DNA from 4 places in the Pseudomonas sp. H1_G08 genome. Region 1 is predicted to be linked to each of the others. Evidence: predicted binding sites of a transcription regulator. Region 1 holds the regulator's gene; each other region holds the start of a gene.

Region 1 (3,286 bases):
CGATTGCGGTTCGGCCAGACGCGCCAGCGCGGCCAACAGTTCCGGCGTGGCAGCGGTGATCGGTGCACGCTCACGGACTTCGCTGAACATGCTGTTCACCGCGTCCAGTGCTTCGAGCACAACGTCCATCAGTTCTGCATCAACGCGACGCTCACCCTTGCGCAGGATGTCGAACACGTTTTCGGCGATGTGACAGCACTCCACCAGCTCATTGAGCTGAAGGAAGCCGGCGCCCCCTTTTACAGTGTGGAAACCGCGAAAAATTGCATTGAGCAGATCTGCATCATCCGGACGGCTTTCCAGCTCGACCAGTTGTTCGGACAGTTGCTCAAGAATCTCGCCGGCCTCAACCAGGAAATCCTGAAGGATCTCTTCATCGGCGCCGAAGCTCATTAATGGGGTGCTCCTACAGGTCTAAAAACCCAAAAAACCCGAATTCCGAAACTCTAGAATCCAAGGCTGGATAACAAATCGTCCACATCGTCCTGACCGGACACAACGTCTTCTCGTTTATCGGCATGAATCTGCGGACCTTCACCCTGCGAGAGATGTTTTTGTGGATCTTTTTCAGCAAGCATTGCGGCGCGGTCATGTTCGATGCCCGCAAAGCGGTCGACCTGACTGGCCATGAGCACGAGTTTGAGCAGATTGCTTTCGACTTCGGTGACCAGTTGGGTCACACGCTTGATCACTTGACCTGTGAGGTCCTGGTAATCCTGAGCCAGCAGGATGTCGTTGAGGTTGCTCGACACCGCACGGTTGTCCGTGCTGCTGCGTGACAGAAAACCGTCGACCCGGCGCGCCAGTTCACGGAACTCTTCAGCCCCGACCTCGCGACGCATGAAGCGGCCCCAATCGGCGCTCAACGTCTGCGCTTCATCAGCGAGACTGTTGACCACCGGCGTGGCGCTTTCCACCAGATCCATGGTGCGGTTGGCCGCGGCTTCCGTCAGCTTGACCACATAGCCCAGGCGTTCGGTGGCGTCGGTGATTTGCGACACTTCCTCGGCCTGCGGCATGTGCGGATCTATCTGGAAATTGACGATCGCACTGTGCAGTTCACGTGTGAGCTTGCCCACTTCCTGATACAGGCCGCGGTCACGGGTCTGATTGAGCTCATGGATCAGTTGCACCGCGTCGCCGAACTTGCCTTTTTCAAGGCTCTCGACCAGTTCGACCGCGTGTTTTTTCAGGGTCGATTCGAAATCGCCCTGTGATGATTCGTTATGCTCCATAGCTCCCCCGCGCATTCATCAGCCGATGCGTTCGAAAATCTTCTCGATTTTGTCTTTCAACGCCTGAGCCGTGAAAGGTTTGACTACGTAACCGTTCACACCGGCCTGAGCGGCCTCGATGATCTGCTCGCGCTTGGCTTCAGCAGTCACCATCAACACCGGGAGGTGCTTGAGTTTCTCATCGGCGCGCACGTGACGCAGCAGGTCGATACCGGTCATGCCCGGCATGTTCCAGTCCGTTACCAGAAAGTCGATGCTGCCGCTGTTGAGCACCGGAATGGCAGTGGTGCCATCGTCGGCCTCGACGGTGTTGGTGAACCCAAGATCGCGCAGCAGGTTCTTGATGATCCGCCGCATCGTTGAGAAGTCATCAACGATGAGGATTTTCATGTCTTTGTTCAATTCGACCTCCAAGCAGTCTTAAACGCGCCCAGCACCTGGACGCGCCACTTCAATCAATCGGCGCAGCACTTAAAGTTTGTCTGGAGCACAACGGATCGAGACCGGCGCCGTTCATCACCGCACCAGCCTCGTTTCGCAGTGTCCCCACACTGCCTTCAGCGCGCTCGCCACTCCCCCAAACGCCCCCGCAGACGGGCCGCGCACTGGCTGTGTAACTGGCTGACCCGCGATTCACTGACGCCAAGGACTTCACCGATCTCCTTGAGGTTCAGCTCTTCGTCGTAGTACAGCGCCAACACCAGTCGCTCACGCTCCGGCAAATTGGCAATCGCGTCCGCCAGCGCCGCCTGAAAGCGTTCATCTTCCAGATCGCGTGACGGCTCCATATGAGCACTGGCGCCATCCTCGTGCAGCCCTTCGTGTTCGCCGTCCTGCAACAGGTCGTCGAAACTGAACAGGCGACTGCCCAAGGTGTCATTCAGAATCCCGTAGTAATCGTCGAGACTCAATTGGAGTTCGGCCGCAACCTCGTGATCTTTAGCGTCACGGCCGGTTTTAGCTTCAATCGAGCGAATCGCGTCGCTGACCATCCTGGTATTACGGTGAACCGAGCGTGGTGCCCAATCCCCTTTGCGCACTTCATCGAGCATCGCGCCGCGGATTCGAATGCCCGCGTACGTTTCGAAACTGGCGCCTTTGCTGGCGTCGTATTTGGTCGAGACTTCCAGCAAACCGATCATCCCGGCCTGGATCAGGTCTTCGACCTGCACGCTGGCCGGCAGGCGCGCCAGCAAGTGATAGGCAATGCGCTTGACCAGTGGCGCGTAGCGCTCGATCAATTCGTATTGCGCGTCACGCGCCGACTTTTTGTAAAGATTCATGCCACTGGCGGTCATATCACAGGCCCTGCGGTTTGCTGCACGAGACGCTCGACGAAAAATTCCAGATGCCCGCGCGGGTTGGCGGGCAGCGGCCAGGTATCGACCTTCTGGGCGATGGCCTTGAAGGCCAGTGCGCACTTGGAACGGGGAAAGGCTTCGTAGACGGCGCGCTGCTTCTGCACTGCCTTGCGCACGCTTTCGTCGTATGGCACGGCGCCGACATATTGTAGGGCGACGTCGAGGAAGCGATCCGTGACCTTGGTCAACTTGGCGAACAGGTTGCGCCCTTCTTGCGGGCTCTGCGCCATGTTGGCCAGCACGCGGAAGCGGTTCATGCCGTAGTCGCGGTTGAGCAACTTGATCAGCGCGTAAGCGTCGGTGATCGAAGTCGGCTCGTCGCAGACCACCAGCAACACCTCTTGCGCGGCACGAACGAAACTGACTACCGAGTCACCAATACCCGCAGCGGTGTCGATCACCAGCACGTCGAGATTGTCGCCGATGTCGCTGAACGCCTGGATCAGGCCGGCGTGTTGCGCCGGGCTCAAGTGCACCATGCTCTGCGTGCCGGAGGCCGCCGGCACGATGCGAATCCCGCCCGGGCCTTGCAACAGCACGTCGCGCAGTTCGCAACGGCCTTCGATAACGTCGGCCAGTGTGCGCTTGGGTGTCAGCCCCAGCAGAACGTCGACGTTCGCCAGGCCCAGGTCGGCGTCCAGCAGCATGACCCGACGGCCAAGCTCTGCCAGCGCCAGCGACAAGTTCACT
Region 2 (3,286 bases), 1.2 Mb from region 1:
CGCAATCAACGCTCCCGGCCAGCCACCCGCCAGTTCAACCGCATGCAGGATGTTTTCCGGCGTGCGCCAGGCGTCGGCGCGGGCTTTGCGTTTGTCGGCCCAGTACAGAAAGAACGCCAGCACACTCACAATCCCGTACGCCGCCAACGGCACCCGCGAGATGCCGCTGAGCCACATCGACAGCGAGCCGAACAGCGGCAGCGCGCAGACGATCAGCAACACAACAAGCTTCAATTTCAGATGCTGAACGCGCCCGCCTGAAGGTCGCCCCTCAGGGCGGCGCGTGCGGGAATCGTTCATGCCTTGGCCGCCGACCAGTCCACCCAGCCGAACTGCCAGGTCGCCAGAATGAACAGGCCGAAGGCAATCCGGTACCAGGCAAAGGCTGCGTAGCTGTGGCTGCCAATGAACTTGAGCAGGCCGCGCACAGCAATCATGGCGAAGATGAACGCCGTGACAAAACCAATGGCGAATACCGGGAAATCCGCCGGCACGAACAGGTCGCGGTATTTGTAACCCGAATACACCGCCGCACCGACCATGGTTGGCATGGCGAGGAAGAAAGAAAACTCGGTGGCCGTCTTACGCGACAGACCGAACAGCAAGCCGCCAATAATCGTCGAGCCAGAACGCGAGGTGCCGGGAATCATCGCCAGGCATTGCGCGAAGCCGATTTTCAACGCGTCGGTCCAGCGGATCTCGTCGACGGTTTCGGCATGCACCTCATGCTGGCGCTGTTCGGCCCACAACATGATGATCCCGCCGATGACCAGCGCCGCCGCCACGGTGATCGGGTTGAACAGGTATTCGTGAATCAGATCGGCAAAGATCACCCCCAGTACCACCGCCGGGAGAAAGGCGATCAGCAGGTTGGCGGCGAAACGCCTGGCGCTCGGCTGGGTCGGCAGGCCGATCACCACGTCGAGGATCTTGCGGCGAAATTCCCAGACCACGGCGAGAATCGCGCCGAGCTGGATGATGATGTTGAACGCCATGGCCCGCTCGCCGCCGAAGTTCAGCAAGTCGGCGACGATGATCTGGTGTCCGGTACTCGAAATGGGCAAAAACTCCGTCAGCCCTTCTACAACTCCTAGAATCAGTGCCTGCAAGGCGGTCCAAAGATCCATCAATCCCCCAGAGAGCGATGCGCGCGGGCATGCCCCGATAGTATTTTTTCGTTCACTGCGTCCAGCGTAGCCGGTAAAAGCTGTAGCGATTGCGCGCGCACAGGATCCACACGAAACGGTAAAAATTCCGTGAAATATCAAAACCGGATTCAGGTTTTCGCGCGCGGGGCCGAAATCCTAACAGACAAGCCTTAATAGCGCTCCCCGCGTTAGGCGGCTCAAGTCGCGCAATCGCGAGCCCACAGCGGTGGCTGGATGCTGGCGATCGTTTATTACAAGAACAAGAATCCGGAGTGACAGCGTTATGAACAGCTTGCGCAGTGTGTCGATCAGCCGACGCTTGTGGCTCATCTTGATCGTGGCGGTGGTCATGTTGCTGACCTTGGGCGTGCTGATGCTCAAGCAGATCCATGACGACCTCTACCACGCCAAGGCGCAGAAAACCCAGCACGTGGTGCAGACCGCCAGTGGCCTGCTCACCTATTACCAAGGTCTTGAGACCGCTGGCACCCTGACCAGGGATGCCGCGCAAAAGCAGGCACTGACCGCGATCCGTGGCCTGCGCTACGACCAGAGCGACTACTTCTGGATCAACGACCTCACGCCCGTGATGGTCATGCACCCGACCAACCCCAAACTCGAAGGCCAGAACCTTTCGGCGATCCGCGACCCGGACGGCTTTGCGGTGTTCAACGAAATGGTCGCCATCGCCAAGGCCAAAGGCGCGGGCATGGTCAATTATCGCTGGCCGAAGCCGGGAGCGACTGATCCCGTTGCCAAGACCTCTTATGTGAAGCTGTTTGAGCCGTGGGGCTGGGTGATCGGCTCCGGCGTGTATGTCGACGATGTGCAAGCCGAATTCCAGGGGCAGATGATCAAGGCGTCGGCCATCGGCCTGGCGATTGCGCTGATCATGGCGCTGCTGGTGATTCTGATCGCACGCAGCATCGTCCGTCCGTTGCAGGAAACCGTGAATGCGATGGCCAACATCGCCAGCGGCGAAAGCGACCTGACCCGCAGCCTCGATACCCATGGCAAGGATGAAGTCACCGAACTGGCCCATCATTTCAATGCGTTCACGGCCAAGCTGCGCCGAGTGATTGGTGATCTGCAGGTCTCGGCCAGCGCTTTGGGCCAGTCTTCCAGCGAGCTGGGTAACGATGCCTCGCAGGCGCAGCAGCGCAGCCAGCAGCAGTCGCAGCAGATGGAACTGGTGGCCACAGCGATCAACGAAGTCACCTACGGCGTGCAGGACGTGGCGAAAAACGCCGAACACGCCGCCGCAGAAATGCGCGATGCCGAAGCGCAGGCGCAACAGGGGCAGATCAATATTGACGGCAGCCTGCAACAGATCGACAAGCTCTCGGGCACGATCGATCAGGCGGTGGAAGTGATCCGCACCCTGGCGGCGGAGAGTACGCAGATTGGCAGCGTGCTGGAGGTGATTCGTTCGATTGCCGAACAGACCAACCTGCTGGCCTTGAACGCGGCGATTGAAGCGGCGCGCGCGGGAGAACAGGGTCGCGGGTTCGCCGTAGTCGCCGATGAGGTGCGCTTGCTGGCCCAGCGTACGCAGAAATCGACGGCGGAGATTCAGTCGATGATCGAGCGTTTGCAGAATCATTCGGAGGCTGCGGTGAAGGTGATCGGCGACAGCAGCAAGGCCTCGCAACTGACCATTGAACAGGCGGGACTGGCCGGAGCGAGCCTTAATGCGATTGGCCAGGCGTTACGTAATCTCAACGGTCTCAATGCGTCGATTGCCAGCGCTACGCTGCAACAGGCGCAGGTGGTTGAGGACATCAACCAGAACGTCACCCAGGCGGCCGGGCTTTCCCATAGCACCGCGTTGGCGGCTGAGCAGTCCAGTGCAGCCAGCCTGCGGCTTGGGCAACTGAGCGAACAGCTCAACGGGTTGCTGCGCCAGTTCCGGGTCTGACCGGTCACCGAGGTGAGCCCACCCCTCACCCCAGCCCTCTCCCCGAGGAGAGGGAGCAGATCACTGGGCTTTTCATGATCTGCGTTCGACGCGTTATTCCAGGTCGGCGTACCTCGACCAAACAACGCGATCAGTTCCCTCTCCCCTCCGGGAGAGGGTTAGGGTGAGGGGCTTTTGATCGCAGATCACTGGGCGTTTCATGATCTGCGTTCGACGCGAT
Region 3 (3,286 bases), 2.0 Mb from region 1:
GCGCGGCGGATGTGCTCGACCATGGTCGACAGCGCCTGGCTCATCTGGTTGAACGCGCGGGACAGCTGACCGATTTCATCGTGGCTCGATACGTTCAGCCGCACACTCAGATCACCCGCGCCCAAGGCTTCGGCCTGACGCACCAGATCGCCCAGCGGTGCAAGTTTGCTGCGCAGCAGCCAGACCACGGAACCGACCGCGAGCAACATCGCCAGCAGGCTGCCGATCGCCAGTTGCGTACCGACACTCCAGGTCACCGCGCGGATCTCGGCTTTCGGCATGCTCGCCACCACCGACCACGGGCCACCTTCGAACGGCACGGCGATGCTGTAGAAGTCCTCACCCTTGTCGCTCCAGAACTCACCCTTGCCCGGGGTTTTCACCAGGTTGTTGATGGTCGGGGCGGCTTGATCCAGGTTTTCGACGCCGGCAATCGGCACCAGCCATTTGTTCTGCTCGTCGAGCAGCGCCAGCGAGCCGGTCTTGCCAATGCGGAAGCGCTTGAGATTGGCGAACTGCGCGTTCTGCGCATCGGTGTAGTCGAAGCCGACGTACAGCACGGCGATGATCTTGCCGCCCGCATCGCGCACCGGGGTGTACTGCGACATGTAGTAGCGCTCGAACAGCAACGAGCGGCCGACATAACTCTGCCCCGCCATCAACTTCGCGTACGCCGGGTTGGCATGATCGAGCACGGTGCCGATGGCACGGGTGCCGTCCTGCTTGCTGACGTTGGTGCTAACGCGGATGAAGTCTTCGCCGCTGCGCACGAATACCGTGGCCACACCAGCGGTCATCTGCTTGAACTCGTCAACTTCCTTGAAGTTGTTGTTCAGCACCTCGTTGCCCAGATGCAGGCCCGGAGTCTGCACGCCGGCCACGGTCACTGGCTGATCGGGGTGCACACTCAAACCACTGCCGAAGCGCTTTTCGAACAGCCCGCTCAGGCGCAGGGTGCTTTCGCGCAGCGTACCGTGGAAGGTACTCAGCTGATCGGCCAGCAGCCGGGCCTCACTGGCCAGATGCTCTTCACGGGTGGCGAGGTTGGCGGAATCCAGCGAACGCAAGGCGAACACCGTACTGCCGCTGATGACTATCGCCAGTATCACAGCAAGGGCAAGGCCCAGCTGCGAGGCGATCCGAGCACGAGGTTGAGACATGAACAGCTCCTGGCCGAGCCACCGAATCCTCCTTGATCGCGGTAATTGCCCGGAAAATATTCTAATAATGGGGGTAGCGCGGAACCGGCACGACGGTTCCACATGCTCGTAGTCGGCGGAAAATCCGAATACTTGAGCGGATTGCGTGGGTATGGCGCAGTAGTGGCATTGTGCCGGCTCGAACGTTTCAGCTCAAGCGCTCTACCGCCGGCAATTGCATGGCACGGACTTCGCCTTGGAGAAAATCGCTGAGACGGCGCAAACGTTCACCTCCCGGGCGCGGCTTTGGCCAGACCAGGTAATAATTCAGGCCACTGGCGACGGCCGTAGGCCACGGCAGGCTCAAGCGCCCTTGCGCAACATCTTCGGCAACCATCAACAGATCCCCCATCGAAACGCCGTAGCCGCGCGCCGCCGCGATCATGCCCAGCTCCAGCGTATCGAACACTTGCCCGCCCTTGAGCGAAACCTGATCGGACAGGCCCATGCGCTCCAGCCAACTGCGCCAGTCGCGGCGATCCGGGGTCGGGTGCAGCAGTTCAGCAGCTGCCAGACGCGCTACATCCCAAGGTTGATCATTGAGCAGGTTCGGCGCGCCGACCGGGATCAATTCCTCGGGAAACAGCAGGCTCGCTTCCCAGTCCGGCGGGAAATGCCCGTCACTGAGCAACACCGCGCAATCGAACGGTTCATTGTTGAAGTCCACCGAATCGATATCCATCCATGCGCTGGTCAATTGCACCTCATTGCCCGGCTGCAAATGGCGGAAGCGACTCAACCGCGCCAGCAGCCAACGCATGGTCAGGGTCGATGGCGCTTTCATGCGCAGGATGTCGTCCTCGGCGCGCAAGGTATTGCAGGCGCGCTCGAGGGCGGCGAAGCCTTCGCGGATTCCGGGTAGCAGCAGCCGTGCCGATTCGGTCAGTTGCAGGTTGCGCCCGCTGCGATGAAACAGCCGGCAGGCGAAGTGTTCTTCAAGGGTGCGCATGTGCCGACTGACCGCGCTCTGGGTGATCGACAATTCTTCCGCCGCGCGGGTGAACGAGCTGTGTCGCGCTGCCGCTTCGAATGCGCGCAGGGCATACAACGGCGGAAGGCGTCGGGACATACAAAAAGCTCCAGTAGCGGGGATGTAGCCAATTCGGCGGGTACGTTTCAGGATGAGTATTAATCATGCCACCCATCCTTTTTATCCCTTTGTGCAAAGCCTGCCAAGCGCCGAGAATCGACGCTCTTCTGCTTCCTCTGATATTTGGGTGGTGATGACCATGCAGCATCCTGTGCGTACCGAACTCTGGGCCATTCTGCGGCTGGCGGGGCCGCTGATTGCTTCGCAGTTGGCGCACATGCTGATGGTGCTGACCGATACTCTGATGATGGCGCGCCTGAGCCCCGAGGCGCTGGCCGGGGGCGGCCTCGGTGCGGCGAGCTACTCGTTCGTGTCGATTTTCTGCATCGGCGTGATTGCAGCGGTCGGCACTCTGGTGGCGATCCGTCAGGGTGCCGGCGACATCATCGGTGCCGCGCGCCTGACCCAGGCCGGGTTGTGGCTGGCCTGGCTGATGGCCCTCGGCGCCGGGCTGCTGTTGTGGAACCTCAAACCGGTGTTGCTGCTGTTTGGCCAGACCGAAACCAACGTCAACGCCGCCGGGCAATTCCTCATCGCCCTGCCCTTCGCCCTGCCCGGTTATCTGAGCTTCATGGCGCTGCGCGGCTTTACCAGTGCAATCGGCCGGGCGACGCCAGTGATGGTCATCAGCCTCGCCGGCACGGTGGCCAACTTCCTGCTCAACTACGCGCTGATTACCGGCATGTTCGGCCTGCCGCAGCTGGGTCTGACCGGCATCGGTCTGGTCACGGCGATTGTCGCCAACTGCATGGCACTGGCGCTGGCCTGGCATATCCGCCGGCATCCGGCCTATGACGCTTATCCGTTGCGCGCCGGTCTGTCGCGGCCGAACCGGCAATACCTGAAAGAACTCTGGCGCCTGGGCCTGCCGATTGGCGGCACCTATGCGGTGGAAGTCGGGCTGTTTGCCTTTGCCGCGTTGTGCATGGGCACCATGGGCAGTACGCAAATGGGTGCGCATCAGATCGCCCTGCAGATCGTGTCGGTGGCCTTCATG
Region 4 (3,286 bases), 1.2 Mb from region 1:
CTCGGCGTCCATGATCTGGATGCGCAAGCCGTTCGGGGTGATTTCGAAGAGGATCTGATCCTTGAACTTCTGCAGTTGCGGGTTCTCGTCGACCTTGTTCTGCAGTTCTTGCAGCAGCAGTTCGAGACGCTCCTTCTCGACCTGCTCGGCCATGCCTTCAACCTGATCGGTATCGACCGTAACCTTGTCCGGTTGCGGCTGCGACTTCACTTCCGGGTTGAGGGTGTTTTCCGGCGCCAGGGTCGGTGTACCGCCGAGGTCGATGATGTACGGCGTGCCGCTTTCGGAGAAGCCGACCGGGTCCTTGAAATAACCGGCGATGGCGATCTTCTGTTCCGGCGTAGCGGTGGACAGCAGCCACAGCACGAGGAAGAACGCCATCATCGCCGTGGCAAAGTCGGCGAAGGCGATTTTCCACGCCCCGCCGTGGTGCCCGGCGGCAATGCGCTTGACGCGCTTGACGATGATCGGCTGATTATTTTCCATGACTTAGCGACCGCGAACCGCTTGTTCCAGCTCGGCGAAGCTTGGACGGTGCGCCGGGTACAGAACCTTGCGCCCGAACTCGACCGCCAGCGACGGCGGCATGCCGGACGCCGAAGCCACCAGCGAGGCCTTGATGGCTTCGTAGACGTTGAGCTCTTCCTTGGCATCGTGGGCCAGGGAATGCGCCAGCGGACCGAAGAAACCGTATGCCGCGAGAATACCGAAGAAGGTACCGACCAGTGCCGCACCCACGTGCAGACCGATCGACGCCTGGTCGCCCTCGCCCAGCGAGGCCATGGTCACCACGATACCGAGTACCGCCGCAACGATACCGAAACCGGGCATGCCGTCGGCGATGCCGTTGACTGCGTGCGATGGGTGCTCGAGGTCTTCCTTGAGGCTGTACAGTTCCATGTCGAACAGGCCTTCCAGTTCGTGCGGAGCCATGTTGCCGGAGGACATGATGCGCAGGTAATCGCAGACGAACGCGGTCATGCGTTCATCCTTGAGCACCGCCGGGTACTTGGCGAAGATCGGGCTCGCGGCGGCATCTTCGATGTCGCCTTCGATCGCCATCATGCCTTCACGGCGGCTCTTGTTGAGGATTTCGTAGATCAGCCCGAGCACTTCAAGGTAGAAGGTGTGGGTGAAGCGCGAACCGAACATGCTCAGGGATTTCTTGAGCACGTGCATCGTCATGTAACCGGGGTTGGCCTGGAGAAATGCGCCGAGGGCCGCACCGCCGATGATCATCACCTCGAAGGGCTGGATCAGAGCGGCAATCTTGCCGTGGGAGAGCACGTATCCGCCGAGCACGCTCGCGAATACGACGATGATGCCGATAATTTTAGCCATAGGTAGAAGGTACTTGTTTAAGTCGGGTTCAAGGTCATATTCGGAAGTTAAAAAATCTCTTCTTCTACTTATCGGCAAAACTGCGCCAGACTATAGCCAGTTCAGGCGAAAAGCCAATTTAGCCCATGCCGGGCGCGTCTACAGTCAGTGAAGATCTCGTCCAGACATGGCTAATGAAACGAACATTCCATCGGTAATACCGACCACGCTCCAGGCTTGGGTCAAGCTGCTCGACAGCGTCCGCCTGCCCGTACCACAAGAGGCTCACGACAAAGTCTGCCGGGCGATCCGCGACAATCGCAGCTCGCTGCGCGACATCGCCGATCTGATGCAGGACAGCCCGGCGCTGGCCTTGAGCGTCATCCGTGAGGCGAATCGTCACACCCACGGCACCATGGCCGCGCCGGCGGAAAATCTTGAGGTGGCAATCAATCGCCTGGGCCTTGCCCGCACCGAAGAATTGCTCGCGCGCCTGCCCGCCGAACCGCACCGGCAAATCCCCAAGGCTTTGCGCCAATTGCAACTGATCAGCCAACACGCGACACAACAGGCCAACGGTTTTTTTGCCAGTCGCCTCGCGCGGCTGTGGCAGGACATTCATTGGGGCAGCTTGCTGTTTTTGTCGCCGCTGTGGCCCTTGGCACTGACGTATCCGCAGTTGCTCGAGGAGTGGGAACTGCGCGTGATCCACAAGGGCGAGTCGGCACGTGTGGTCGAAAAGCAATTGTTCGGCGTGCGCCTGTTGAAGATCGCCGAGGCACTGGTCCAGGCCTGGCATCTGCCGATCTGGGTCGAGCAAGGCTACAAATTACTGCTCAGCGAACAACGCGAACTGGTCAAAGTGCTGCGCATCGCCCGTGACAGCGAACACCCGCTGCGCCAGCAGAATCGCCTCGACGATGACCCGACATTGCGCCGCTGGCTCAACCAGCCGGCGAATACCGTGCTGCTGGCCAATGGTCTGGCGCTGTCGGCGCAACAGGCCTGGGACAGTCCGCACAGCAAGCGCTGGCAGTACCTGACCAGCCTCTATCTGCAGATTTCCATGGACGAAGTGCAGCAACAGTTGCACCAGCAAGCGGCGAACAGCGCGCGTCAGCATGCGATGCCTGATTTATGGCACCCGGCGGTTTCGCTGATCTGGCCGTGGGGCACTCGTCGCTTGCCGGCCGGCATGCTCCCGGCCGCAGCGCCGAATGCGGATGATCTGGGCCAATGGCGTCGGCAATGCGCCGAACTGCTCGCCGAGCCCAGCCGCTTCACCAATGCCATGAGCCTGACCGTCGCCGCCCGCGAGGCACTGGTGGCCAGCGGCATGCGCCGGGTGATGATTCTGATGGCCGACCGCACGCACTCGACCCTGCGCGTACACCAGACCGCCGGTTTGCCGAAGGATGCGGCGGCGCTGAGTTTTGTCGTCAGCCAGAGCAAAGTCCTGCAACGCCTGCTCGCTCAGCAGGCGCAGGTGCGGATTACGCCGGAGAACAACGCACAATTCTCGGCCTTGTTACCGGCGAGCCTGCGCACGCTGTTTCGTGGCGAACATCTGTTTCTGCGTTCATTGGTCAACAATGGTCGGGTGATCATGATCGTCGTTGCCGATCAGGGCGGCGGCCCCTTCGCCGACATCACTGTGCAGGCCTTCGGCAAAACCGCGCAGTGCATCGAAAAAGCCCTGCACAGCTTTAGCAGCCGTGGCCAATGAGCCTGCGCTACAATCCTCCCCTTTGTGCTCTGGAGACCTCACATGTCTGACTTCTCTGGCTTGCCGCTTGTCATCGAGCCGAGCGACCTGCTGCCGCGTCTGGAGTCCCCGGAACTGATTCTGGTGGACCTGACCAGCCCTGCCCGGTATGCCGAAGGTCACTTGCCCGGCGCACGTTTTGTCGACCCGAAACGCACCCAGCTCGGCCAGCCACCGGCCCCCGGGCTGATGCCGGCGAAG

What was found. Region 1 encodes FliA, which starts transcription of late flagellar genes. Its sites were predicted from a motif close to CTAAAGTTTNNNNNNNNNNNGCCGNTAA; they were not measured.
Region 2: a site for FliA is predicted at 1,276-1,303, ahead of AB4N85_RS08445 (methyl-accepting chemotaxis protein). Genes of this name have one in related genera too.
Region 3: a site for FliA is predicted at 1,270-1,297, ahead of AB4N85_RS20825 (methyl-accepting chemotaxis protein). Genes of this name have one in related genera too.
Region 4: a site for FliA is predicted at 1,410-1,437, ahead of motA (flagellar motor stator protein MotA). Genes of this name have one in related genera too.

The regions. Positions count from the first base shown of each region.
Region 1 is NZ_CP162822.1:644,507-647,792, reverse strand. It holds gene AB4N85_RS02980 (chemotaxis protein CheA) at 1-393, opposite strand, end outside; gene AB4N85_RS02975 (protein phosphatase CheZ) at 447-1,235, opposite strand; gene AB4N85_RS02970 (chemotaxis response regulator CheY) at 1,254-1,625, opposite strand; gene fliA (RNA polymerase sigma factor FliA) at 1,793-2,533, opposite strand; gene fleN (flagellar synthesis regulator FleN) at 2,530-3,286, opposite strand, start outside.
Region 2 is NZ_CP162822.1:1,841,803-1,845,088, reverse strand. It holds gene AB4N85_RS08455 (DUF1294 domain-containing protein) at 1-300, opposite strand, end outside; gene AB4N85_RS08450 (undecaprenyl-diphosphate phosphatase) at 297-1,127, opposite strand; gene AB4N85_RS08445 (methyl-accepting chemotaxis protein) at 1,432-3,066, shown strand.
Region 3 is NZ_CP162822.1:4,566,326-4,569,611, forward strand. It holds gene AB4N85_RS20825 (methyl-accepting chemotaxis protein) at 1-1,160, opposite strand, end outside; gene AB4N85_RS20830 (LysR substrate-binding domain-containing protein) at 1,348-2,268, opposite strand; gene AB4N85_RS20835 (NorM family multidrug efflux MATE transporter) at 2,429-3,286, shown strand, end outside.
Region 4 is NZ_CP162822.1:5,376,321-5,379,606, reverse strand. It holds gene motB (flagellar motor protein MotB) at 1-486, opposite strand, end outside; gene motA (flagellar motor stator protein MotA) at 490-1,341, opposite strand; gene AB4N85_RS24365 (HDOD domain-containing protein) at 1,508-3,046, shown strand; gene rhdA (thiosulfate sulfurtransferase) at 3,089-3,286, shown strand, end outside.